One region of the Peribacillus sp. BM1 genome, then DNA from elsewhere that is predicted to be linked to it. Evidence: riboswitches for the same ligand, from Rfam matches in the RefSeq annotation. Region 1 holds a riboswitch; each other region holds the start of a gene.

Region 1 (8,311 bases):
GAAGTTCGAGGAGCGCATGGAGTAATACGTGAGGACCTTAGAGACAGAACTTTGAAGCAATTCGCAAGCTTTTTTACCGGACTTTTTGAACTACCTCTATAAAGAGTATTTCTCTAAATTAGTATTTCAACCATTTAATTGTTGGAGCCTCGAGGACTTTTAGATACCAAAAGGGGGTAGCCAGACTTAGTCAGTTTGGCTACTCCCTTTGACTCTTATGCAAAAGAATTGAATGGTGGTTTAAAGGATAGGACTTTACGAGTAAACCTGAAAAAGATTGCTAGCTGAGCATAATGAGGAATCTGACAACATAATTCCTCTCTTTTAACCTGCATACTTTAAGCACCTTTTTACTTGTATATCCCCCCTGAATCGATTCCAAGTCTCAACTTGGATAAAACGTAGAGAGAAAATAGCGAGAGACAAATCAAGTGCCCAATAAAAAGGCTATCCGGAAGGGGGGATACCGGGGAGAACAAGAATAAAAAATTAGGAGACTGTAAAACTCAACTTACTAATTAAATAAAAATTTTTATGCAATACGATCTTCCTTGTGAATGTCATTAGGTTCGCTTTTATAATAGTATTTTCCTTTTGTGAAAATTGCTATAATGACTGTAAGTATAGCTGCTAGAATCGCCGCAAAGAAGGCTGCAGTACTTTGTAAGAACGCTCCCATATATCCTGATGCTGCTATTGTCCCTAGGCCGCTTGCAATTAGTAAAGATACGACTCCAACGGGATTCCATTTATATAAATACCTCTGCCGTGCCTCATAATAACCAGGTCCAATTTTCAGTAATTTTTTCACAACCATGGCGTCAGTGACTAATATGGCAGCCCAAGCCAATAAAAAGACTCCCTGGAATGTCATAGCTGTATCCAAATGATCCACTATGTCAAATAGCATTAAAATGATCGCGGATATACCTGATACAATAACCCAGAATCGTCTGCCAGGTGTAAATTTAAAGATGTTTTCGAAGAAGTTAGACAATGATAAGGAACTGCTATATATATTTGTCACATTAATTCTCAATTGGGTTAGCATGGTGAATAATGCTCCTCCAATACCAAGAAGCAGTACGATGTAAACCCCTGGATTTGGTTCGCCCAGACGAACACCAAACCATATGCCAAGACCACCCATGACACCAAAACAGAAAATCTGTGGAATAAATCCAATCGCAACCGATCCTACTTTGATATCTTTTGGTTTAAGGAAACGGGCATAGTCCGAAGCAAGAAGGGCCGTCAAACCCATGATCCCGTGGTGCATGCCGATACAAAGCAATAAAGCTTTACCCCCGACTTGAACGCCATCCGGCATATATGTCCAAAAACTCCCTTCATATACTGACGGTGTGTAAATGGATACAATGATTGCGGTTACCAAAAAAACAGCAAAAATAGGTAAAGACCACTTTTGTAATTTATCCAATTGTTTTATACCAAACCAATTCAAAGGGATAACGATTGTTCCGAAGAGAACGATTAGCACCCATTGTGGAATGACCGGGAAGAAGGTATGAATGGCTGAAACTAAAATCAAGCCTTCAAACGCACAATACATAATGAAGTTTGTTGCATAAATGAACGAGGTTAATGATGCGCCTATATAGCCAAATCCGCCCCCTCTGGATAATAAATTGACGTTCATACCGGATTTTGCTGAAAGATAAGCAATGAATGTTCCGAGTATACCGGCTACGATTATCGCATATATGGAGGATATAATGGCATTAATGGCTCCGAATTTAAGCGCCATAACGCTTCCCATTTGAAAATAAAAAATGGCTGTTGCTATACCAAAGGTAATATTTGTAATACTTAACCAACCCATATTCCTTTGTTGCCGTGGCACTCTATCTAATGAATAATCATCTTTCATTTCTTCTTTCACTTTGTGATCTGTTACATTGACAGATCTCATACGTATCCACTCCTTTTTGTGTATTATTTCACAAATTAGTTTCTGGCTGCTATGCACAGATTCATCATCTCGCTACATTCTATATTCAATATATCAATATAACTAGGAAATTATCAAACGTCATTATTGCGGTTGCTTGGTGTTTAGACTACTAAAAGTCCGCTACATCTACCAATTCCTCCTTATATCATAGGATTTGTAGCATATACTACATAATCGATGGAATATTGATGCTATCTTCAGACTCATTAGAATTGAAAATAGCATTTGCACTTTTGTAGAAACGTGTGTTATGAATTTCCAGAAACTTTCTTTGAGCATATTAACTATGTTGTACACCCGCCTTCTATAATAAAACGATATAAAGTTCAACTAATTGGGCCTTTACGGGCAGTTATCCTCACCTAGGTTTTCTCGTTCCGACTCATAATCTTGAGGTGGGGGTTTTACTGCCCGTTAATCTGCGATAAAGTTTCAATTGACGTTTTGCCAAGTGTTCTTTATGATATGAAAGAGAATTCCCGTACGTAAGCGGGAGAGGTTCATAGCTGATACCCTCTATAAAAAACTATGGATACATGGGAATTTACCATGTCCATACTGGGCATGGTTTTTTATGTTTTATCCTTTTAGTTGCAATAGAATGATTAGCGAAGCTCTCTTTTAAAACAGTGTCGGGAAACCATTTACAAGGGGGATTTTTTTATGTCTGGCCGAAGCAATGAAGAAGGTTTAAAGGATTTGACATTATTAGGTAATCAACATACACAATATTCATTTGATTATGCCCCGGAGGTATTAGAGGCAGTAGATAATCTTCATTCGAATCGTGATTACTTCGTGAAATTTAATTGTCCGGAGTTTACTAGTTTATGCCCACTGACACACCAGCCTGATTTTGCAACGATGTATATTTCTTACGTTCCAGATCAAAAAATTGTCGAGAGTAAATCGCTAAAATTATATCTTTTTAGTTTTCGTAATCATGGTGATTTCCATGAAGATTGCGTTAACATTATTATGAACGATCTAATAAAATTACTTGACCCAAGGTATATTGAAGTTTGGGGGAAATTTACACCACGTGGTGGAATTTCCATCGATCCATGGTGCAATTATGGGAAACCAGGTACCAAGTACGAAGAGATGGCGAACTTCCGTTTGATGAATCATGATCTTTATCCTGAAAAAGTCGACAATCGTTAAGTGAAGAAACAAGACAAGAGGATACAGAAGTTTCATTTCAAAATCATAGACCTCTTGTGAATCTATAGTTTTTAAAATAATAATGGAAAAACGGAAATTCTACTAGTAGAATTTCCGTTTTTTTTATTTTTTTAATAGTAAATACATAAAATAAGGAGCGCCGATTAACGAGACCATGATACCTGCAGGAATACCATCAGGGTCGACTATATTACGACCGATAGTATCAGCGAGTAATAATAACCAACCGCCCATGAGAATAGAAACTGGGATAAATAATTGATTTCGTGGGCCGACTAATGCTTTGGCAATATGTGGAGCCATAAGGCCAATAAAAGCAATTCCACCTGTAACAGAAACGGCAGAAGCAGCTAAAGCAACGGCTGTTAAAAGCAATACGATACGTTCTTTTTCGATAGAAACACCAACACCGATTGCCACTGGCTCACTTAATCCAAGGATATTCAAACGATTTGCTTTGTATAAAGTAAATGGAATGAGAATGACTAACCACGGAAGCATAGCCAAAATGAAAGGCCAATCCGTTCCCCAAATATTTCCGGCTAACCATTTCGTAATAAAATCGACTTTTTCTCGTTCTGAAGCTGATATAAGTACAATCATTGCTCCGGAAAGAGCCATGGATAAACCAACTCCGACTAATACGAACCTCGTTGGTTGCAAACCTACCTTGCGATTATATGACAAGATGTATAGGAAGAAGGCTGTTAGTAATGCACCAGCAAACCCGACTAATGGTAGCATATACACAAATGAACCAACATCTATTGAAAAAAATAAAAAATAAATCGTGATTGCCAAACCTGCTCCAGAGTTAATTCCTATAATGCCGGGGTCAGCTAAATCATTTCGAGTGACTCCTTGTAAAATAGCACCAGATAAAGCAAGTGCCATACCTGCTAATAATGTAATAAAAATTCGAGGGAGCCGAATAGAAAATAGAACAAATTCCTCTTTAAATGTGCCTTGACCTATTATGGTTGGAATAAGGCGATCATAGGAAAGAGAGGCGTAGCCTAACCCCATTCCTATTATGGTCGTTATTAAAATCAATAATAGGAAAATGCATAAAATTATTCTTTGTTTTTTGACTAACGCTGGCTGAATCATGAGAAAGCCTTGCCCCCTTTATGAACGATAAATAGGAAGAAAGGTAAACCTATTATTGAAACGATGGCAAATACAGGTGTTTCATAAGGAGAATACAAAGTTCGTCCAAGTGTATCAGCCAGAAGCATAAAAGAAGCTCCTAGAATGGCTGACATGGGGATAATATAGCGATAATCTGTGCCAATTATTGCCCGAGCAATATGTGGGATCATTAAGCCGATAAAGGCCATATTTCCAACTAGCGCAACAGAAGCACCAGCAAGAAGAATAATGACAATAAAAAGAATAACTTTTATTTGTGTTGTTTTTTGACCTAACCCAACAGCGACTTCTTCATTTAAACTAAGAATCGTCAACTGTCTTGAGAGAACAATGGAAATAAGAATACCGATTAAAATGACAGGAATAATAACTTGAAGTTGCCCCCAAGTTGTTCCGATCAGTCCTCCAGACGTCCACATGGAAACGTTTTTTGCCACTTTAAAATAAATACTAATCCCATCGCCAATTGCATATAGAAAGGCGGAAATGGCAGACCCAGCTAAAACAATTCGGAGTGGAGAAAAGCCGCCTTTTTTCATGGTGGAAATCCCAAAAACCAAGAAGGAACCTACAGCTGCTCCCATAAAACAAGCAACCATTATACCGAAGTAATTGACAGAAGGAATAAAGGCAATGGTGATCGCTAAAGCTGTATTCGCTCCTGCTGATAGACCAAGTAAACCTGGATCAGCAAGTGGATTTCTTGTAATTCCTTGCATAATAGCGCCAGAGACGGCTAATGCTGCTCCAACAAAAACGGCTCCAACTTCCCGCGGTAAACGAATTTCTCGGATAATCGAAATAGCACTGCTAGTGGTATTAGATGTAAGTGTGAACCAAACATCTTTCATAGTAGTATCGGCAGCTCCAAATACGATGGATACGATAAACATACTAACAAATAAACATAAGGCAGTTAAAAATTTAAATAATAGTTGAATGGATCGCTGTTTATCCTTCTTCATTAGTCACTCATCTTTCCTTTTATAAAGTGAAACTCCAATCAATGGGGGCTTACTGCCCGTTAATGCAGGAAAATGAAAGAGGATGCCCCAATAATAGGGTTTAACCCTTTTTTTATGGGATATCCTCTGTCTAAAATTTAGTTACCTAGAAATGATTTTTTAAAGAAGTCTAATTGTAATTCTAAAGTTAGTGGGTCATTAAAGTAGAATTCTTTAGCATTTGCCTCAAACACATGATTGTTTTTAACAGCTGGAATGTTCTTGTACGTATCTGTTTCTAGGAATGAATTGTCTGTATCTGAATCTTTACTGAAGATTACATAATCACCAGCAAATTCAGGAAGTACTTCTAACGATAATGCATACCAACCATCTTTTAAGGCTGCTTCCTTAACTTTTTCTGGCATGTTTAATTTCATCTCTTGATATAAAATTTCCGTTCCACGACCCCAATTATCGCCGTAAACATATAGCTGTTTATCCCAGTTTTCAATGACAGAAACAGTTGCGTCTTCACCAATTTTGGCTTTAATTTCTTCACCGGTAGCTTGTGCACGTTGTTTAAAATCATCAACCCAAGCTTGTGCCTCTTTTTCCTTATTTAACAGTTTGCCTATTTCAATATGCTGTGTTAAATAATCTACTTTACCGTATGTATATACTACAGTTGGAGCAATATCTTTTAACTTATCAATATTTTTAACATTGTCTAAACCGATAATTAAATCGGGCTTTAATTCAATTAGTTTTTCTAAGCTCTCATCTGTTACTGCTTCAACGCCTTTAAGTTTTTCTTCAAAATTTGGATTCATCTTAGACCAGTCATCGACACCTACAAGGTTAACTCCTAATGACATTACATTCCCAGCGAAGCTGGAAAGCACAACTACACGCTGTGGATCAGCAGGAACCTCAATCGGCCCATCTTCAGATTCGTATGTAATGGTTTCTGGATTTTTTTCTTGATTTGCATCCTTTTTACTCTCATCTTGTGTTGTGTTATTACTACATGCACTAATAACTAGCAATAGTAGTAGGGTAATCGGAAAGAATAGTTTCTTCATGATATGAATCTCCTTTTAATAAATTATAAGTTAAACACATTGGTTTATTTGTTCTTGGATCTCTGCCAATTTCAGCATCGATTTGAAATACTTTTCTTAATACATCTTGGGTAATAATTTCTTCACAACTTCCTGCTTTAACGATTTCACCATCTTTCAATGCGATAATATAGTCAGCAAATCTGGCAGCTTGGTTTAAGTCATGAAGGACCATAACAATTGTACGCTTCTGTTCTTTATTTAGTGTTTGCAAAAGTTCCAAAACTTCTAACTGATGCGCCATATCTAAATAAGTTGTAGGTTCATCTAGAAAAATCATTTCGGTTTCTTGAGCAAGAGCCATAGCAATCCAAACACGTTGACGTTGACCGCCTGAAAGTGCATCTACCGAACGGTATTTAAACTCCTTCGTTCCTGTGACTTCAAGTGCCCAGTCAATGACTTCATAATCTTTTTTCGACAAGCGACCGAAGCCCTTTTGATAAGGAAAGCGGCCATACGATACTAGTTCTCCAACTGCTAATCCGCTTGCACTCTCTGGTGTTTGCGGCAGAATCGCCATTTTTTTTGCAAGTATTTTCGTGCTCTCTTTTGAGATATTTCCTCCATCTAACACGACTGCTCCAGATTGATGTGGAATAATTCGAGTGATAGCTTTTAATAGTGTTGATTTTCCACAGCCATTGGAACCAATGATGGTAGTAATTTTTTTATCTGGAATTTCTATATTGAGATCTTTTACAATTAACCGTTCCCCATAACCAATGTTTAGGTCATCTGTATATAGGCGTGCCACATTGCAACCTCCTTTTGGAACATTTAAGTTTAATCTAATGATAATGATTATCAATTTCAAATACATACCTAATATAAATCTATCTATTTCTACTGTCAACCATTATTTTATTGCAAAAGTAAAGAATAGGATGTATTCTTTATTGAGAATGATAATCATTAATAATTAAGTGTTGAGGAGTGAATGGGATGGAACAGCAAGAATTATTTGATGTGACCGTGATTGGAGGAGGGCCAGCGGGGCTTTACTCAACCTTTTATAGTGGACTTAGAGAAATGAAAACGAAGCTTATTGAATATCAACCCCAATTAGGTGGGAAAATTCATGTATATCCTGAGAAAATGATTTGGGATGTTGGAGGCCTGACACCCATACCAGGAGCAAAATTAATTGAACAACTTGTTGAGCAAGGATTGACCTTTAACCCAAAAGTTGTGTTGAATGAAAAGGTAGAGTCGATCAGCCGTAATGAAGATGGCATTTTTGTCTTACAAGCTTCCTCTGGCCAAACACATTACTCGAAAACAGTGATTGTTGCTGTTGGGGGTGGAATATTGAATCCGCAAAAGTTAAAATTAGAAGGTGCGGAAAGATTTGAAGTAACCAATTTAAATTATACAGTAGAGTCTTTAAAACGATTCAGGGATAAAACAGTGATCATTTCAGGTGGAGGTAATTCTGCAATCGATTGGGCCAATGAGTTAGAGCCGATTGCCCAAAAAGTGTATGTAACATATAGGAAGGATGCATTAGCAGGCCACGAAGCACAAGTAACACAATTAATGCAAAGTTCTGCAGTTTGTTTCTATAATACGTCAATAACAAAACTAATGGCTAGTGAGAATCATGAAGTCATTGAACGTGTCGAACTGACTAATTCTGAAACAGGAAAGGTTTCATATTTGCCAATTGATGAAGTCATTATTAATCATGGCTATGAACGTGATGCGGCACTACTTGAAAATAGTGAATTAAATATTGCTCTAGCAGAAAATTATTATATTGCAGGCAATGCTACTAGCGAATCTTCAATAGATGGACTATACGCTTGTGGAGATATTCTACAATACGAGGGGAAAGTCCATTTAATTGCTGGTGCTTTCCAAGATGCAGCAAACGCCGTTAACAGGGCTAAACAATTTATACAACCTGACGCTAGTAAAAGTGCAATGGT
Region 2 (8,311 bases), 520 kb from region 1:
AATCAGTTGAAGAAGATCTGTATGAAGTGATTTCGAATGATATTCAGGAACTTGATTACGAAATAGATGTTGCAAAGCAAACGATAAAAAACACGAAAGAATCGAGCTTGATTAATGGAAGCGGGAAATGGAAATGAGTGAAGGTGAAAAAACACTTGGTCAGGGAAAGGAAGTACATCCTTTTGCTACAGAACTTCCGAGTGAAGGAAAGAAGTTAATAGATACCATTCCAGCAGAAAGCAGACAAAAGGCGTGTAAGATCTCCCAAGAATTACGATTGAATAATCGTCAGGCGTTAGTCACTTTTGGGATGCCTGCACAATCTAAATTGCTTGCCTTCTCGAATACAATGCTTGACCAAGTACAGAAGCTGGATATTGGTGAAATCGGAGAAATTTTAGCTGATCTAATTGGGAAGTTGAACGAAGTGAACCCTGATGAATTGGCACCTGCTCGGCGCCCCTTTTTTGCCCGGTGGTTTAGGAAAAGTCCAAAATCTTCACAGGAAACTGTATCTCGATTTCAAAAGGCAAGCGCTCAAATTGACCGAATCAGTGTGAAGCTAAATCGAAGCAAGAACATCCTACTAGCTGATATCGTCATGCTTGACCGCTTATATGAGCATAATAAAGAGTATTTTCATATGCTCAATATTTACATCGCTGCAGGAGAATTAAGGCTTGAAGAGTTACATGCCAACTTAATTCCAAACGCGGAACAAGTAGCAAAAATGGAAACGGACCTTTTAAAAAAACAAGAATTAGACGATATTCTCTCATATACAGATTTATTAGAAAAACGTGTATATGACTTGAAAATAAGTAGAGAAATTACTTTGCAAAGTGCTCCGCAAATTCGTCTTATCCAGCATACAAACCAATCACTAGTCGAAAAGATTCAATCATCGATTATGACAGCGATTCCGCTTTGGAAGAATCAAATGTCGATTGCTCTCTCATTTTTGAGACAAAATCATGCGACAAATGCTCACAAGCAAGTCTCTGAAAAAACGGAGAATTTACTTGTGGCAAACAAAGAATTGGAGACACTTGCGCATACACAAGATCGTTTAAAGTCTACACTTGCTGAAACATTAGTCATTCAAGCTGAAGGTAGCTCGAATCGCCAACATGTAGAACAGGAATTTCGGTCCATTGAAACGAAGTTAAAACAAAAACTAAGTGAAAGATAAAGTGAAACTTCAATCAGTGGCCCCCCACCTACGCTTCTTCGATTCCTTTAAGCCTAACTGCTCGTTAATGCGGGATATTACAACCTGGATAAAAGGGAGAGGTACGCATACCTTTCTTTTTTTTTTCATAAATCCCTATAGGTTGAACGGTACAGCCGTTGTATTCAATATTAGCAAATGTACGGATGAAGTTTTTTTCTTCATGGAGTTTTGTAAGTAATCATCGTGACTAGTTGTATATGGATTCAATGTTTAAATATCATTGATGTTTCCTTATGTCCGCAGTTTTTGAATGACAAACCATTTGCATAGGCTTGGAGATAAATAGATGACTGAATGTCAAATAGGAGATACAATACTAAAGAAATGAAATACTTTTATAGGATGTGTGAATAATGAGAACGATTAATGCATCAGAAATAATAGATGGTAAAGCGATTAAGTATATAGATGTGTTTGGAGTACAGGATAATATTGCGTTGAAAAGTAGTTATGAAGGGAAAACCTACTGGATTTATGACTATTATTGCATGCATGCAGCTTGCCATTGTGATGATGTTTATCTGAAATTTATTGAAGAAGACGAGAACTCGAAAGCTACAGGGCGTCATTTCGGTGTGAGAAAATCGTTTGAAAATGGTGAAACGGTTATTGAAGATCGAAATCTTCCAGAACAGAAGGCAAATGAGATTGCAACTGAAGCATTAAACTATAGTCCTGAAGTTGTAGATTTATTCAAACAACGGTATGCGCAAATGAAGTTGGAAGGTCATAATATCATAACAAAAGAGTCGAAGAAACCGATTGTAAATGAGAATATAATTGGAAGAAATGATCCATGTACTTGCGGTAGCGGAAAGAAATACAAAAAATGCTGCGGGATTGCATAAGATAACACAGAGGATGTTCCAAATGAAAGAGTTAGAACCTAGAACAATTCTATCCAGTTTAAATGAGAGTGTATGTAGAATGATAAACTGTGCAAAGAGTGTGAGGTCAAGATCTTTATGGTACATCCTCTTCAATACGTTTTATTAATGCATGTACCATCCTGTAGTTTGGCACCTCATCTTTTAAAACTGTTCTTTTTAGTTTCTAAATAGAGTGAAACTTCCATTAGTAGGGGGTCTAACTGCCCGTTAAGTGTGGGAGAAAATTAAAAAAAGCATCTGAAATATTTCAGATGCTTTCATGTATGGCTATTAGTCATGCGCATTATTGTCAGTGAGTTTGTTTTTTGTGAACAGAAGACTTTGTCTTTTCTGTTTAATCTGTTGAGCCAGCGGCTTTAAATAAGGGTTGGCTTTTAATAAATCAGCCAACTGATCATCGTTGGGTTCGGATGATTCATCTTGGACGCTTACCTCTTCAAGCTTTGGTTCTGGTTTGTCGAATCGTTTCCTTTTCAATTCCTCTCCCCCCTTTTCATATAGCCTATGATGGCTCTTAGAATTTTGTCCTTTCATTTGGTGAAAATAATTTGATTGAAATAGGTATACTAGCTCTGGACTCACTAGGTTTATTGGCTGAAACAGAAGGGGAGGATTGGAGAGGCCGTTCAAGTGGAACAGTGATGGGATGTATTCACTTACACGTTTTAGATATGTTAAAAACAAAAGAGTATCAGATAAAAGTGCTGAACGGGTCATCCACTATATATCATTTATCCTTAAACCCCACTGATTGAAGTTCCACTTTATCTGACGTGTACATGACACAATAAATGGTGTATAGAGCGTGAGGTCAGAACCTTATGGGACAACTTCTTCTTTTGTATGAAGGACATGAGGAGGGGTCTTCGCGACTTACTCATAAGCCCGCTACTTAGCAGGTATACTGATTTTATCAAGAACTATCCAAAATTTCGGCTCCGCACCGCCACCATTGCGATTAGGTGGTGTAGCGTGCAACCTGTGGTAAATGGTGGCGTTTTAACGCCATATTCGTTTTGTATGAATTATATTATGACAAGTGCTAACAAAAAGGAATCTAATTAATCGATTAATTAAAGGATCCTGAATTCCTTACCTAGTATGGAAAAGAGAGAATTAAAAAGTGCAATTATTGTAAGTATTCCCCGAGAAATAATCAGAAATTTCGACAAAAATGTAAAGAGGACATTGATATGAAAACGATCTGTTAGAAGTGAAAAAAATATATGTAGGAAGCTCATATCACGAAACGCATGTTTATTCTGGCAACAGAGCATTGGCTAATTATCCAATACTCTGTTGTGAATGATAATTAATTGGTAAACGCAAATGCACTTCAGTACCTTTTCCAAGCGTACTTTCAAAGGTGATATTCCCACGGTGCGTTTCAATGATCCGTGAACTAACAGTGAGTCCGAGACCCGTACCTTTTTCCTTCGATGAATAAAACGGTTCCCCAAGATGCTTGATTCGTTCCTCTTCTATACCTTGACCATTATCCTTGACATTAACAGTCACTTGATCACGGGCCATAGAAAACTCGATTGAAACCGATGTTGCTGACGCCTCAATCGAGTTCTTAATAATATTGATGAATACTTGCTTTAATTGGTTTGCTTCACATCGTATTATTGGGATGGACTCGTTTCCTTTTATTGAAATGGAAGTTCCGTTCAAGTTCGCTTCAGGTTTTAGTAATGTCACGACATCATTCATCAGTATCACGATGTTATGCTCACTAAACTTCATGTCCTGAGGTTTGGCAAGGACGAGCAATTCGCTAACAATCAAGTTAATTCGATCTAACTCACTTAACATAATGGAGTAGTAATGCTGATATTCTAATTCATTGGATTTTAACAGTTGTACGAAGCCAATTAAAGAAGTAAGTGGATTTCTGACTTCGTGAGCGACACTAGCTGCCAACTCCCCAACGACCGATAATTTTTCAGTTTTTCTCAGGATTTCTTCGGTTTCACGTATAAGCGTTACATCCTGCGCATAGCCGATGACACCGATAATTTGGTCATTTATTAGCATTGGAACGAGTGTAAAAGAAAGTAACACGGTCTCTTTGTGTTTTGTAAGAATGCAAATGTCTCCATGTGTAATCCCTGTTTTATTCTCAATGACTTCAGCCAATGATTGGTGCAATTTCTCTTTTTCATTTGAGTTTGCTAATACATCCATGATTGGAACACCGATGATATCGTCAGAACTCCAGTAAGTTACACTTTGAAAGCGCGGATTGATATTCGTAATTACTCCATCTATATCCATCATAAGCACAGGGTCAGGATTATAATCGAAGAGCGATTTATATTGCTGCTGACTTTGCAATAAATGCTGTTCAGCTTTAACCCGTTCCGTTATATCCCTTCCGATGACAACAAATGCTTTTCGTGATCCATCTTCATGAAAAAGAGGAACTTTTATCGTATCAAATGTTTTGTGATTCCCATCTGGCATTGGGATGATTTCTTCACACCGAGTAACTTTCCGGTTTACCCACGTTTCCTCATCTGAAATCTCACAATACTCTAATGCATCTTTATAAAAATCAGTGTATTGAGCTAATTCACTATCTTTTTTTCCTTTATAATCTACATGCTCTAGCTGAAATAATTCAAGTCCAAACTTATTGGCCTCAGTCCAACGTCCTTGTCCATCTTTGAAATTAACAAAATCAGCCATTGAATGGATCAAAGTTTGCAGGCGTTCTTGTTCCTCTTTTAATAACGTATAGCCTTTTCTCTTTTTTAGAAAAAAATAGAGGATAGCTGCAGTAATAACAATAAAGATAATCCCTTCGAATCTATGAACCATAAGCAATTTTTGATAGGGGACATTTGTAATAGTAAGATACCATTCTGTCAAAAATAGAATGGATAAGCCACAGAAAATGTATATGCATATAATTAATTTTGACATGGGAGCTCTCCTTTGTTTGATGCAAAGTTTAGGATGAAAAGCCTCATATTAAATTTTAACATATGGAGCAATTGATATGGGAGAAACGCAAGAAAAGTGAAGGGGGATTTTATTTGGTGAAGGCTAACTGGAGAGGGAAAAAGTAAAAGGACCGCCAAGTTGCTTTGGCAATCCTTTTGAAATTATAACAGCTTATTAAAATTTATACGTTTATGAATCGCATAAATTACTGGAATTCCAACTAACATGACAGCAAATTCACCTACAGCTGTTGTGAACCATGTGAATAGGAATGGGAAGTTTAATGCGAGATTCAGCTCAAGAGCAATCATAAACATTGTGAACGTAAACACAAGTGTATTCACCATCATTAACGCCAGTTTGTTTTTGATATATCGTCCAGCAAAGATGGTAATCAATAACGAAAGCACAGATTGACCGACTCCAAAAACTAAATCATACGGCACCATCGGTGAAAATAGTAGATTCGTTAAAAAGACTCCCATTACAATTCCATAAAAATACTTCTTATTGAATACGATTAAATGATTAAACATTTCTGATACTCGAAATTGAATATTAGTAAATCCAAATGGTTGAATCAAAAATGACACTGCAATATACAAAGCAGCTAAAATCGCATTAACGACTAGCGTTTTAGTTTTCATACATATCTCTCCCTAGTTTTTTTTCGTGGGATGGTTGCGAACCACGTAATCTAAGTTTTGCACTCGACTATCAATAGTACATTAGTTGGGTAGGATGCGTCAATGGGGATATTCGGAAGTAAAGGATAGGGATAGCATATCAGTCATTCGAGTTGCCTTACTGTTGTAAGGTGTGTATCCTTTAAATAAATTTGAAGCTGAGAGGATGAGTTTGGTTGGCAATGAAAAGGTAAGAGCCCATTTTAAAAAGTATGATCGCAAGGATGATGTGATGGAATTCGAAACATCAAGCGCAACAGTGGATGAGGCAGCGGCAACGATTCAAGTTATTCCCGCACGTATCGCTAAAACGATATTGTTTTGAGGAGAAGGAGACAATGCACTATTAATTGTAGCGGCAGGTGATGCAAAGATTGATAATAAAAAATTCAAGAATCTATTTGGGTTTAAAGCAAGAATGCTTCCACCAGAAGAAGTTTTTTTGCAAACCGGTCACGAAATCGGCATCCTCTTTTATTTATATCGAAATGGGGACCTGTTCAAGAATAGTTCTGCCTTCTTCCAAAGAGAGAAAAGCTACATAAGAATAAGCCATTTCGCTATTTTTCGTCATTGAATGGGGAAAAATATATAAATTTACAATGAAAACGCTTTTATTTTCAGAAAATACAGTGTAGAATGGTGGAGAATAAACTGCAATTTGAATAGATAGATTGATAGGGGGACGTTTAAGAGAAACGAATCTACTTATTTATTCATTTGTGCAAACGGTTTCACTGGTTGTTTTTGTGAGAAATACATGAAAAAGGGGATGGGTTCATTGAAATTGAAGAAGGTAACAGGCATTGCCTCAGCAGTATTAGCGTCATCGTTATTCTTAGCAGGGTGCTCTTCATCCGATAAAGCCTCTGGGGATCAGATTACATTAGACGTTTTCCAATTTAAAGTAGAATTCAAGAATCAATTTGAAGAATTGGCGAAGGCTTATGAAGAAGAGAACCCTGATGTGAAGATTAAGATCTCTACAGTAGGGGGCGGAAATGATTATAAGCAATCTTTAATTACGAAGTTTACTTCTAAAGAAGAGCCGGCCATATTCAATGTCGGAGGGCCAACGGATGTTGAACAATTTGGCGATCGCTTGACAGATTTAAGCGACACAAAGGCAGCAAAAGCAGCTTTGGATGGGACACTTGATGGAGTAACTTTAGATGGTAAAGTACTTGGCTTACCATTTAACCAAGAGGGGTACGGATTTATTTATAACAAACGTATTTTTAAAGAAGCTGGCATTAACGCAAAAGAGCTTACCTCTTATGAAGCGTTGAACGAAGCGGTTGAAAAATTGGATGCTAAAAAGAAAGATTTGAAAATCAAAGCGGTATTCGCTTTCCCTGTTAAGGAAAAATGGGTAACAGGTAACCACCTTTCCAACGTTTTCTTAGCTTCCGAATTTGGTGGAAACGTAATGACTGCCTATGAATCTCCAACCGTTGCTTTTACAAAAGGTGATCAGTTGAAGCAAATGATCGATCTACAAAATGAGTTTTCTGTACAGCCGACAACAAGCCTTGATTATTCCCAACAAGTGGAGGAACTTTTCTCACTTGAACAAGTAGCCATCATTCAGCAAGGTAACTGGGTGTATAACACCGTCTTAGACATGGATCCAGAGCTAGCAGAAAAGAATATTGGTATCATTCCAATTCCTGTAAATGGTGAAGCAAAAATGCCGGTCGGCGTACCGAATTATTGGGCGGTTAACAATAAGGTAGATGACGCAGTAGCAGAAGAAGCAAAGAAATTCCTAGATTGGATGTACACTTCTGATACTGGTAAACAAGCAGTGTTAAAAGACTTTAAATTTATTCCTGCTTATGAAGGATATGATTCTTCGAAAATCGCAGATCCGTTATCAAAAGAAATCTATGAGTATTCTGCAGAAGGAAAGACAATTGGCTGGACATTTCAAGGTTCACCGGTTGGTTGGAATGAGGACCAATTCGGAGCAAGCGTACAAGCTTACGTATTGGGAGAAATGACGTGGGATGAATTGGTTCAAAAGAATATTAAAGCCTGGGAAGATATTCGAAGCGGTAAATGATTAAGCGGTTTGCTAAATCCTAACAGGAAAAAGTGAAGCTTTACCAAAGTGGGTATTCGAGTAATTTGGCAAACAATTCAGTGGTGGAGCGGACATTCGACCAAGTAATTAAATGCGGATGGGCTGCTCCACCTTTTTAAACACACACTAATATATGTATTGTTATCAGCTTTTATATCTAGCGTAAGCAGCCTAGCTTCTCGAGGTCACAAGTAGCCCGGACCCAAAGAATGAAAGGAAAACTTCTGCGTGTCTCGGCTTACGCTTTTCAAAAAGGAGGCGTTTCAAATGAAAAATCGAGATTTATCATTTTGGCTATTTTTAGCTCCCGTGCTCGTCGCCATCGTTATCGTCGTGATTTACCCATTACTAACCGGTCTATACTATTCATTTACGAATTGGGACGGTCTCCGTATTTCAAAGTTCGTTGGATTAGACAACTATATCAAATTATTTCACGATAAAGAGTTTGGGGATGCATTCT
Region 3 (8,311 bases), 870 kb from region 1:
ATCGTTTGTTTTATCTGTTCCTCAATCTCGTCTAATTGTTTGGATAGTGAACTCTCGCTTGTCTGAGAAAATTGGATCAGCCATGCATTTCCTTTCGCCGAGTTTATAGCCTTTTCTAGATCGTTAAATCTCTCTGTCCATGTATGAACGTCGAATGATTCAAGTAGATCAGAGTATAGGTTAGGAAGTACAGCCTTTAAACGCTGTAAAAGCACTTCGCATCTTCGACTTTTTCTTCCGTATTCATCAAGTTCTATCAGTTGATCTTTAGTAGTTGCATAACTTTCTACATCTCGTATCATAACTGTTTCAATTATTTGATCGACTAGATTGTGTTTTTCATTTGCATTGACCGATTGTTGAATCGTCTCTGTAAGCTGCTGGAACCATCCTTTGAGATCTTCGAGTTCTTCATTCAGGGTGACGAATTCTAAATCTGATAGAAGATCAGTAACTTGATTTGCGTCGAGCGGTTTTCCAAAAATAAGAGGTACGTCATTAAAATCAGCTTGGATATGATTAAGAATTTCTTTAATACCTAAAAGAAGTTTGAAAGGTTCTATGATGTCTTTTATTCTTGCTACTCTTAAAGAGCGTGATTGAACAGCATCCAGTTCAACCTTCAATTGTTCCTGGATCATCTGCTCAATTTTTCGTAGAGTATGATCTGTTTTTATAGTTTCTTCCAATAAATGAATAGGTTCTAAAGAATCACACTTTCTTCCATTAATTCGTACATCTTTGACGATATACCATGCCTCTTTGACTGCTTTTGGACGCAATAAAGGCATGCCTAATCCTTTCCCATTTTTAAAATGAGAATGCAGTTGAGTAATATCAGAGCCCAATTGGGAGATAGGAATTTCTCCAGTTCCAGTTATCTCAGTTAAGCTATGCTTTACAGCCAATTCTTTGATTGTTTCAATCCACCTGGATATTTGACTATAAAACTCTTCCCAAGGACTAAATTTTGATTGAAGTAGGTCATGCCATGCAGCTTGATCACCTTGATTTGTATTTAATTCACCAACCATACTGGAGGAAAATAAAATGATAGAACATAACAAAGTAGTCGTTATTACATGAACATAAAAGTAGTAAGTGAAAAACTAGTGTGTCTGCTGATACGATTCGTTACTACGAACGTATCGGCTTAATACCACCAGTAAAAAGAAATAAGAATGGTGCACGTGATTTTGACGATGAAGATATCCGCTGGATTGAGTTTTCTCGGCATATGCGTGAAGCAGGGTTATCCATTGAAGCACTAATCGAATACATTGGGTTGTTCAAAGATGGTGACGATACTACGATCCCAGCTCGTGTGGGAATTTTATGTGACGAACGCGACGAACTAAAAAAACGTATTGATATGATGCAAAGTGCACTTAATCGTTTGAATTATAAAATCGATAACTATGAAAGTCATGTTGTTCCAGCTGAAAAAGGACTTCGTGAATTTGATGAATGAAAGTTGCACACAAAAATTTATTTTCGATGTTTCTACATATATGCGAAACGGAGTGGGAAATAAGTGAAAATTTTGATTTTAGGTGCAGCTGGTCAAGTTTCTCGTATGTTAACTAACCGCTTGCTCAATGAAATAGATGCAGAAATCACTCTATATGCGAGACACGCCAATTCTCGTTTAAAAGCCGCAAGTAAACGAGTAGAAATTATTGATGGTGACTTCAATGATAAAGCAAAACTAGTCGAAGCAATGTCTGGCGTTGATGTTGTTTATTTAAATGATATGCGTAACGCAAAAGCAACACAATCTATTGTTTCGGCAATGGATGAAGCTGGTGTAAAACATCTGATTGGTGCAACAGTCTTAGGTATTTATGATGAAGTCGCTGGTGCATTTGGCCGCTGGAATGATGCAATGGTCGGATCTAGCGTAGCATTATACAAATCTGCAGCGAAGGTAGTCGAAGACTCTGACCTAGATTACACACTACTTCGTTTAACTTGGCTTTATAACCAAGAGGGTAACGAAGATTATGAACTGACTATAAAAGGGGAACCATTTATTGGCGCACAGGTTACACGACAGGCTGTAGCGCGTTTGATCATGGATTTACTTGCTGATAATACGAAATATATTGGCAAAAGTTTAGGAGTCAGTGAACCCAATACAGATTTTGAAAAACCGTCCTTCTATTAGTATTTCTCAATAAAAGGGGAGATCTACTATGGAAGAAAAAGTAATAGCTGGACGTGACCGGTTTGAGGAATGCGTACAAAATTAAACTATGATGTTTTATTCGGGCAAGTATGAGGTGGGAAGAAGAATTAACTCCAGAAGTTTGATTACATAACTGCGCTCATAACTTCAGGTGTATTTTAACAATTACTAACTCATCTCGAAAGGGAAAGAAAATGACTTACAAAAGATGAAATTATCGAAATGACCACTCTTCTAGCATTTTATGAAGATTAGCCAAAAGCTAAATCTTCTTTTGCGAGTGTTTTCTAAAGTATACGGTACATAAAACAGAGGAGGCTATATTATGGAATATGTAAAGTTCGGTAATACTGGTATGGATGTTTCTCGTATTTGCTTAGGAGCGATGGGGTTCGGGGATACTGAAAAATGGACCCACAAATGGGTTTTAGATGAAGAACGTAGTCGTCCAGTCATCAAAAAAGCTCTCGATTTAGAGATTAATTTCTTTGATACTGCGAATATCTATTCAATGGGCGAAAGTGAAAAAATTCTCGGACGGGCATTGAAGGACTATGCTAAACGTGACGATATTGTTCTTGCAACAAAAGTTCACCAAACAATGCGTCCAGGTCGTCCTAATAGTGGCGGATTATCTCGTAAAGAAATTATGAGCGAAATCGATCAAAGTTTAAAGCGCTTGGAAACAGATTATGTAGATTTATACATTATTCACCGCTGGGATTATGACACACCAATTGAAGAAACTATGGAAGCTCTTCATGATGTCGTTAAATCAGGAAAATCTCGTTACATTGGTGCGAGTGCTATGTACGCTTGGCAATTTCAAAAAGCGCAACGTGTAGCAGAACGTAATGGCTGGACTAAATTTGTATCCATGCAAAACCACTACAATATGATTTACCGTGAAGAAGAGCGTGAAATGATTCCGTTCTGTCGTGATGAAAACATTGCGATTACACCATATGGCCCACTCGCTTCAGGTCGTTTGACTCGTGATTGGTCTGAAACTACTCTTCGTTCTGAAACAGACATGGTTCAACATTCAAAATATGATAGTATGATGAAAGCTGATCAAGGAATTGTAGAACGTTTGGCTGAAGTAGCAAACAATCATGGTGTTACTCGTGATAAGATTGCGTTAGCATGGCTTCTTAACAAGGATCAAGTTGTTGCGCCAATCATCGGTGCCCAAAAAGAAAGTCATCTTGAAAGTGCCGTAGCTGCACTTAATATTCAGTTGACTCCTGATGAGATGAATTATTTAGAAGAGTTATACATTCCCCACCCAGTAGTAGGGGCTCTTCCAAAACCAAAATTCAATAAATAAAGGGATAATAATATGTACCAAAATATGCATTTTTTATTTTTAGTTTGAAGATCTACTGATTTTAGTCTAAAATGAACTGATGTAAATATAAATCCGTTTAATTACGGTAGAGGTTTCTAGCTACCCTCTCTAAAAAACTAAGGAAAACAGCACTGCTTTCTTAGTAGTGCTGTTTTTCTGTCGAAAAGGGGATTTTTTTAATGAAGCAAGAGAAGGCAGTAGTCGTTTTTAGTGGTGGTCAGGATAGTACGACTTGTTTATTCTGGGCGATGAAGCAGTTTAAAGAAGTCGAGGCAGTTACGTTTGATTATAATCAGCGCCATCGGTTAGAGATTGATTGTGCCAAGCAGATTGCAGATGAACTTGGCATTAAACATCATATTCTGGATATGTCGCTGCTCAATCAATTGGCGCCGAATGCGTTAACGCGTGATGACATTGCTGTAAGTGAGGGCGAAGAAGGAGAGCTTCCTTCTACGTTTGTTCCGGGGAGAAATTTGTTGTTCTTATCCTTTGCTGGGGTACTTGCCAGCCAAGTTGGTGCAAAGCATATTATTACCGGTGTTTGTGAAACAGACTTTAGCGGCTATCCGGACTGCCGAGATATTTTCATAAAGTCGTTAAATGTCACGCTGAATCTATCGATGGATCAGCCATTTGTGATTCATACACCGCTTATGTGGATGAATAAGGCGGAGGCCTGGGGCATGGCGGATGAGTTAGGTGCTTTGGAATTTGTTCGCAATAAGACATTAACCTGTTATAACGGAATCATGGCAGATGGTTGCGGGGAATGTCCGGCATGTAAATTGCGTCAAAAAGGTCTTGATGACTACTTGAGTCAGAAGGGGCAGAAATGATGTATGGATTTCGTATTGTAGATAAATTACAAAAGATCAATGAAGATATTAAATCCGATCAATTAAAATATCATACCAAACGAGTACTTGTTAGTAAGGAATTTACCTTTGATGCGGCTCATCATTTACATTGCTATGAAGGAAAATGTAAAAACCTTCATGGCCATACGTATCGCGTTATTTTTGGACTTAGTGGTTTTATCGATGATCGTGGTTTGCTCATTGATTTTGGTGACATTAAAGAAATTTGGAAAAATGAGATTGAAATTTTTCTTGATCATAAATATTTAAACGAGACGTTACCTTTAATGAATACAACGGCTGAGAATATGGTTGTTTGGATTTATGAAAAAATGGTGGAAGCATTAAAAAATAGACAAGAACAATATGATGGAGCAAGAGTTGAATTTGTCCGTCTTTATGAAACACCGACAAGCTATGCCGAGGCAAAAAGGGAGTGGATGGAAGTTGAGTAAAATTCCTGTGATGGAAATATTCGGTCCAACCATTCAAGGGGAAGGCATGGTCATCGGTCAAAAGACGATGTTTGTCAGAACGGCGGGCTGTGATTATTCTTGCTCATGGTGTGACTCGTCATTTACATGGGATGGATCCGGTAAACATCTCATTAAGCAAATGGAGCCTGACGAAATTTTGCAGCAGTTAAGAGAACTTGGCGGAGACGGATTTTCTCATGTGACCATTTCAGGTGGAAACCCCGCTCTGTTGAAGAATCTTGCTGGATTTGTCCAATTATTAAAGCAAGAAAACATGAAGACCTGTCTGGAAACGCAAGGCTCGAAGTGGCAAGATTGGATGCTTTCAATCGATGAGTTGACGATCTCGCCGAAGCCACCTAGTTCAGGGATGAAAACGAACTTTGACTCACTTGATATGATCTTCAATAAGCTCATGTCAGACGATTTTTCAGGAAATGTGAGTTTAAAGGTCGTTGTATTCAATGATGCTGATTTTGACTATGCAAAGGAAATTCATAGAAGATACCCTGGCATTCCTTTTTATATGCAGGTGGGAAATGATGATACGAAGACTGTAAATGACGCAGCGTTAATTACTCATTTGCTGAAAAGATACGAAGAGTTAATCGAACAAGTGATACAAGATGAAGAGTTAAAAGAAGTTAAAGTACTCCCTCAACTCCATGCATTAGTATGGGGGAATAAACGAGGGGTGTAAGAGAAGAGGAGTATCGATGATCAGAATTTTACTATATTTAATTGCCATTGTAACAGCCAACGTTGTGACGGCTTCTTTTGCACCGTTATCGATCGGTGTGTTTATTGTGCCAATGGGAACACTGTTTATCGGGGCAACTTTTATCCTAAGAGATTTGGTTCAAAATGCATTTGGCAGAAAGAAAACCTATTTGGCAATCGGAATCGCTTTAGCAATGTCGGCGATTGTGTCATATATATTGGGAGACACATTATTAATCGTTCTTGCGTCCGCCATTTCGTTTGTCATCTCGGAAACAACGGATACAGAAATTTACTCAAGATTGAAGCTGCCGATGGCTTGGCGAGTTTTTTATAGCGGTTTAGTCGGTGGTTTCCTTGACTCTGCTATCTTTGTCATTATTGGCCTAAGCCCATTGGGTGCCAATTTCCTACCATGGGAAGCTGTACCTTTTGCGATTCTTGGTCAGGTCATTGTAAAGACGGTTATACAGAGCTTTGGCGCAATGGTGCTCCATCGCGTAATCATTTCGCGGAACCGAGTAGAGGTAGCTTAAGTAATTGCTAAGAAACTATGATACTGCTAATATGGCATGAAAAGATAAAAAATCAGGAGTTAGAAGAGGCGGTATTTTCTAGCTGGTATGTGATTCCTTGATGAAATGATTAATCTTTATTGAACTTCAAAAAATAGCCCGAATTTTAGTCATATGTAAAGTGACCAAGATTTGGGCTATTTATTTTTATAGTCAAGGAGAAACAAATAATCAACAGGCGTGGTACTTAAATAAAGATGGATCCATACAACGGCATATCCATTATATAAAAAATAATCTAGAAGGTGATCAAAGCTTATGAAATATTCTTATGAGTTTAAGGAAGATCCATTTGGCGATTTAGGAATAGTTTTGCAGGAAGAAATAAGTCTTTTCTCAGACTTTATTGAAAATATTGCGTTAGAAGAACAAGTCGATGAATATATAGAACATATCGAAAAGATTTTAAAAGGGACATATGAGGATTTTGAAATTCAATTAAATGCAACAAGTATACTCATAAAAAAAGATGTGACAATTGTTGAAAACCTTTTTAGGATTGAAGAACCTTATGAAAACACGATAGAAACCAAGCAATTTAAAGAATTACTATTAATATGGCGAGATAAATGTTACTTATGAAGTGACAGGGGTACCGCCAGTCTTAGTACAAGCCATCAACTCAACAAAAATTAATGGGGAAACGATGATTGTAAGTATTTTTGAAAAAGAAGCTCCCATCCATCCACAAAATATCGTTTTGAAAGAACGCACTGTAACAGGTATTATCGGATACCACGATGTATTTCCAGTTGTTATTAGTTTAATGGCCAAAGGATACTTCCCAGCGGATAAACCAGTAACAAAGCGTACAAACTTGATGAAGTGATTGATGAAGGTTTTGAAGGCTTGTTAAAAGAAAGAAATCAAGTAAAAATCTTAGTGAAAGCTGAATAATTCTAAAGCCGGATTTCCACAAATAGGGGAAATCCGGCTTTTTAGTTGGGTATAAACCTGTTGTGGCAAAAGAAAGTGCACCATTTGCCTACCATACTACCGTTCTTTCAATTATTAACTTTTTAAGATGTCTTCAATTCTATCAAGCTCTTCTTGAGTAAATGAAAGATTATTTAAGGCTGCAACATTTTCTTCAATTTGACTTACTCGACTTGCGCCGATTAAAGCTGAAGTAACCTTTCCATCTCTTAGTACCCAAGCAAGTGCCATTTGCGCCAGGTTTTGACCGCGTTCAGCTGCCACTTGATTTAATTTTATTACACGATTTACAACTTCTTCACTCACTTGATCTGTTCCTAATGCACCAGTAGATTTAGCAGCTCTGGAATCAGTCGGAATGCCATTTAGATATTTATTTGTTAAAAGGCCTTGTGCTAAAGGACAGAATGCAATCGATCCAACACCATTTTCTTGTAATACATCTTGCAGGCCATCCTCAATCCAGCGGTTCAACATGGAATAGCTAGGTTGGTGAATGACAAGTGGAGTGCCTAACCGATTTAGAATTTTAATCGCCTCTTCTGTTTGTTCCGCAGTATAACTGGAAATGCCTACATATAAAGCTTTCCCTTGGCGAACGATTGAGTCTAACGCACCCATCGTTTCTTCTAAAGGCGTGTTTGGATCAGGACGATGTGAGTAGAAAATATCGACATAATCCAGTCCCATCCGCTTTAAACTCTGATCTAAACTTGCGACAAGATACTTCTTTGATCCCCATTCACCGTATGGACCTGGCCACATATAATAACCAGCTTTCGATGAAATGATCATTTCATCTCGATAAGGAGCAAAATCCGTTTTTAACATTTTCCCGAACATTTCTTCGGCGGATCCAGCAGGTGGACCATAGTTGTTTGCTAAGTCGAAATGGGTGATCCCTAAATCAAAAGCTCTTCTTAGCATGGCGCGGCCATTTTCGTATGTATCTACTCCACCAAAATTATGCCATAAACCAAGTGAAATTGCTGGAAGTTGTAGGCCAGATCGCCCGCTTCTACTGTATTTCATTTCATCGTATCGAGTATCTTCCGCTTTATAAACCATTGTAATCCTCCTAAAGAAGTGATACTTCATATTATACGGCTTCACATCGAATTGTCGATATTTTTAAACTATTTTTTGAAATCGCTTTAATTTACTGGAATTGAGATTTCCCGCACCAGAATGCTCTATAGTGCGTG

What was found. Region 1 has a riboswitch for preQ1 ahead of queF (preQ(1) synthase). Riboswitches for the same ligand answer to the same signal wherever they lie in the genome.
Positions count from the first base shown of each region.
Region 2: another riboswitch for preQ1. It lies ahead of AC1MGI_RS07245 (QueT transporter family protein); the one in region 1 lies ahead of queF (preQ(1) synthase).
Region 3: another riboswitch for preQ1. It lies ahead of queC (7-cyano-7-deazaguanine synthase QueC); the one in region 1 lies ahead of queF (preQ(1) synthase).

Region 1 covers NZ_CM155259.1:960,284-968,594, reverse strand. Annotated here, with positions in the region: gene AC1MGI_RS04650 (purine-cytosine permease family protein) at 533-1,933, opposite strand; PreQ1 riboswitch class I at 2,465-2,511, shown strand; gene queF (preQ(1) synthase) at 2,639-3,139, shown strand; gene AC1MGI_RS04640 (FecCD family ABC transporter permease) at 3,263-4,270, opposite strand; gene AC1MGI_RS04635 (FecCD family ABC transporter permease) at 4,267-5,277, opposite strand; gene AC1MGI_RS04630 (iron-hydroxamate ABC transporter substrate-binding protein) at 5,415-6,341, opposite strand; gene AC1MGI_RS04625 (ABC transporter ATP-binding protein) at 6,292-7,137, opposite strand; gene AC1MGI_RS04620 (NAD(P)/FAD-dependent oxidoreductase) at 7,326-8,311, shown strand, end outside.
Region 2 covers NZ_CM155259.1:1,481,330-1,489,640, forward strand. Annotated here, with positions in the region: gene AC1MGI_RS07220 (5-bromo-4-chloroindolyl phosphate hydrolysis family protein) at 1-137, shown strand, start outside; gene AC1MGI_RS07225 (toxic anion resistance protein) at 134-1,192, shown strand; gene AC1MGI_RS07230 (SEC-C metal-binding domain-containing protein) at 1,588-2,082, shown strand; gene AC1MGI_RS07235 (hypothetical protein) at 2,395-2,601, opposite strand; gene AC1MGI_RS07240 (PAS domain S-box protein) at 3,409-5,055, opposite strand; gene AC1MGI_RS07245 (QueT transporter family protein) at 5,238-5,723, opposite strand; PreQ1 riboswitch class I at 5,730-5,774, opposite strand; partial or broken gene AC1MGI_RS07250 (YbaK/EbsC family protein) at 5,929-6,228, shown strand; gene AC1MGI_RS07255 (ABC transporter substrate-binding protein) at 6,535-7,827, shown strand; gene AC1MGI_RS07260 (carbohydrate ABC transporter permease) at 8,116-8,311, shown strand, end outside.
Region 3 covers NZ_CM155259.1:1,828,786-1,837,096, forward strand. Annotated here, with positions in the region: gene AC1MGI_RS08770 (hypothetical protein) at 1-1,034, opposite strand, end outside; partial or broken gene AC1MGI_RS08775 (MerR family transcriptional regulator) at 1,083-1,471, shown strand; gene AC1MGI_RS08780 (NAD(P)H-binding protein) at 1,577-2,167, shown strand; gene AC1MGI_RS08785 (aldo/keto reductase) at 2,514-3,518, shown strand; PreQ1 riboswitch class I at 3,622-3,665, shown strand; gene queC (7-cyano-7-deazaguanine synthase QueC) at 3,719-4,378, shown strand; gene queD (6-carboxytetrahydropterin synthase QueD) at 4,378-4,854, shown strand; gene queE (7-carboxy-7-deazaguanine synthase QueE) at 4,847-5,575, shown strand; gene AC1MGI_RS08805 (VUT family protein) at 5,595-6,131, shown strand; gene AC1MGI_RS08810 (tRNA-Val4) at 6,429-6,752, shown strand; partial or broken gene AC1MGI_RS08815 (zinc-binding dehydrogenase) at 6,730-7,067, shown strand; gene mgrA (L-glyceraldehyde 3-phosphate reductase) at 7,182-8,174, opposite strand.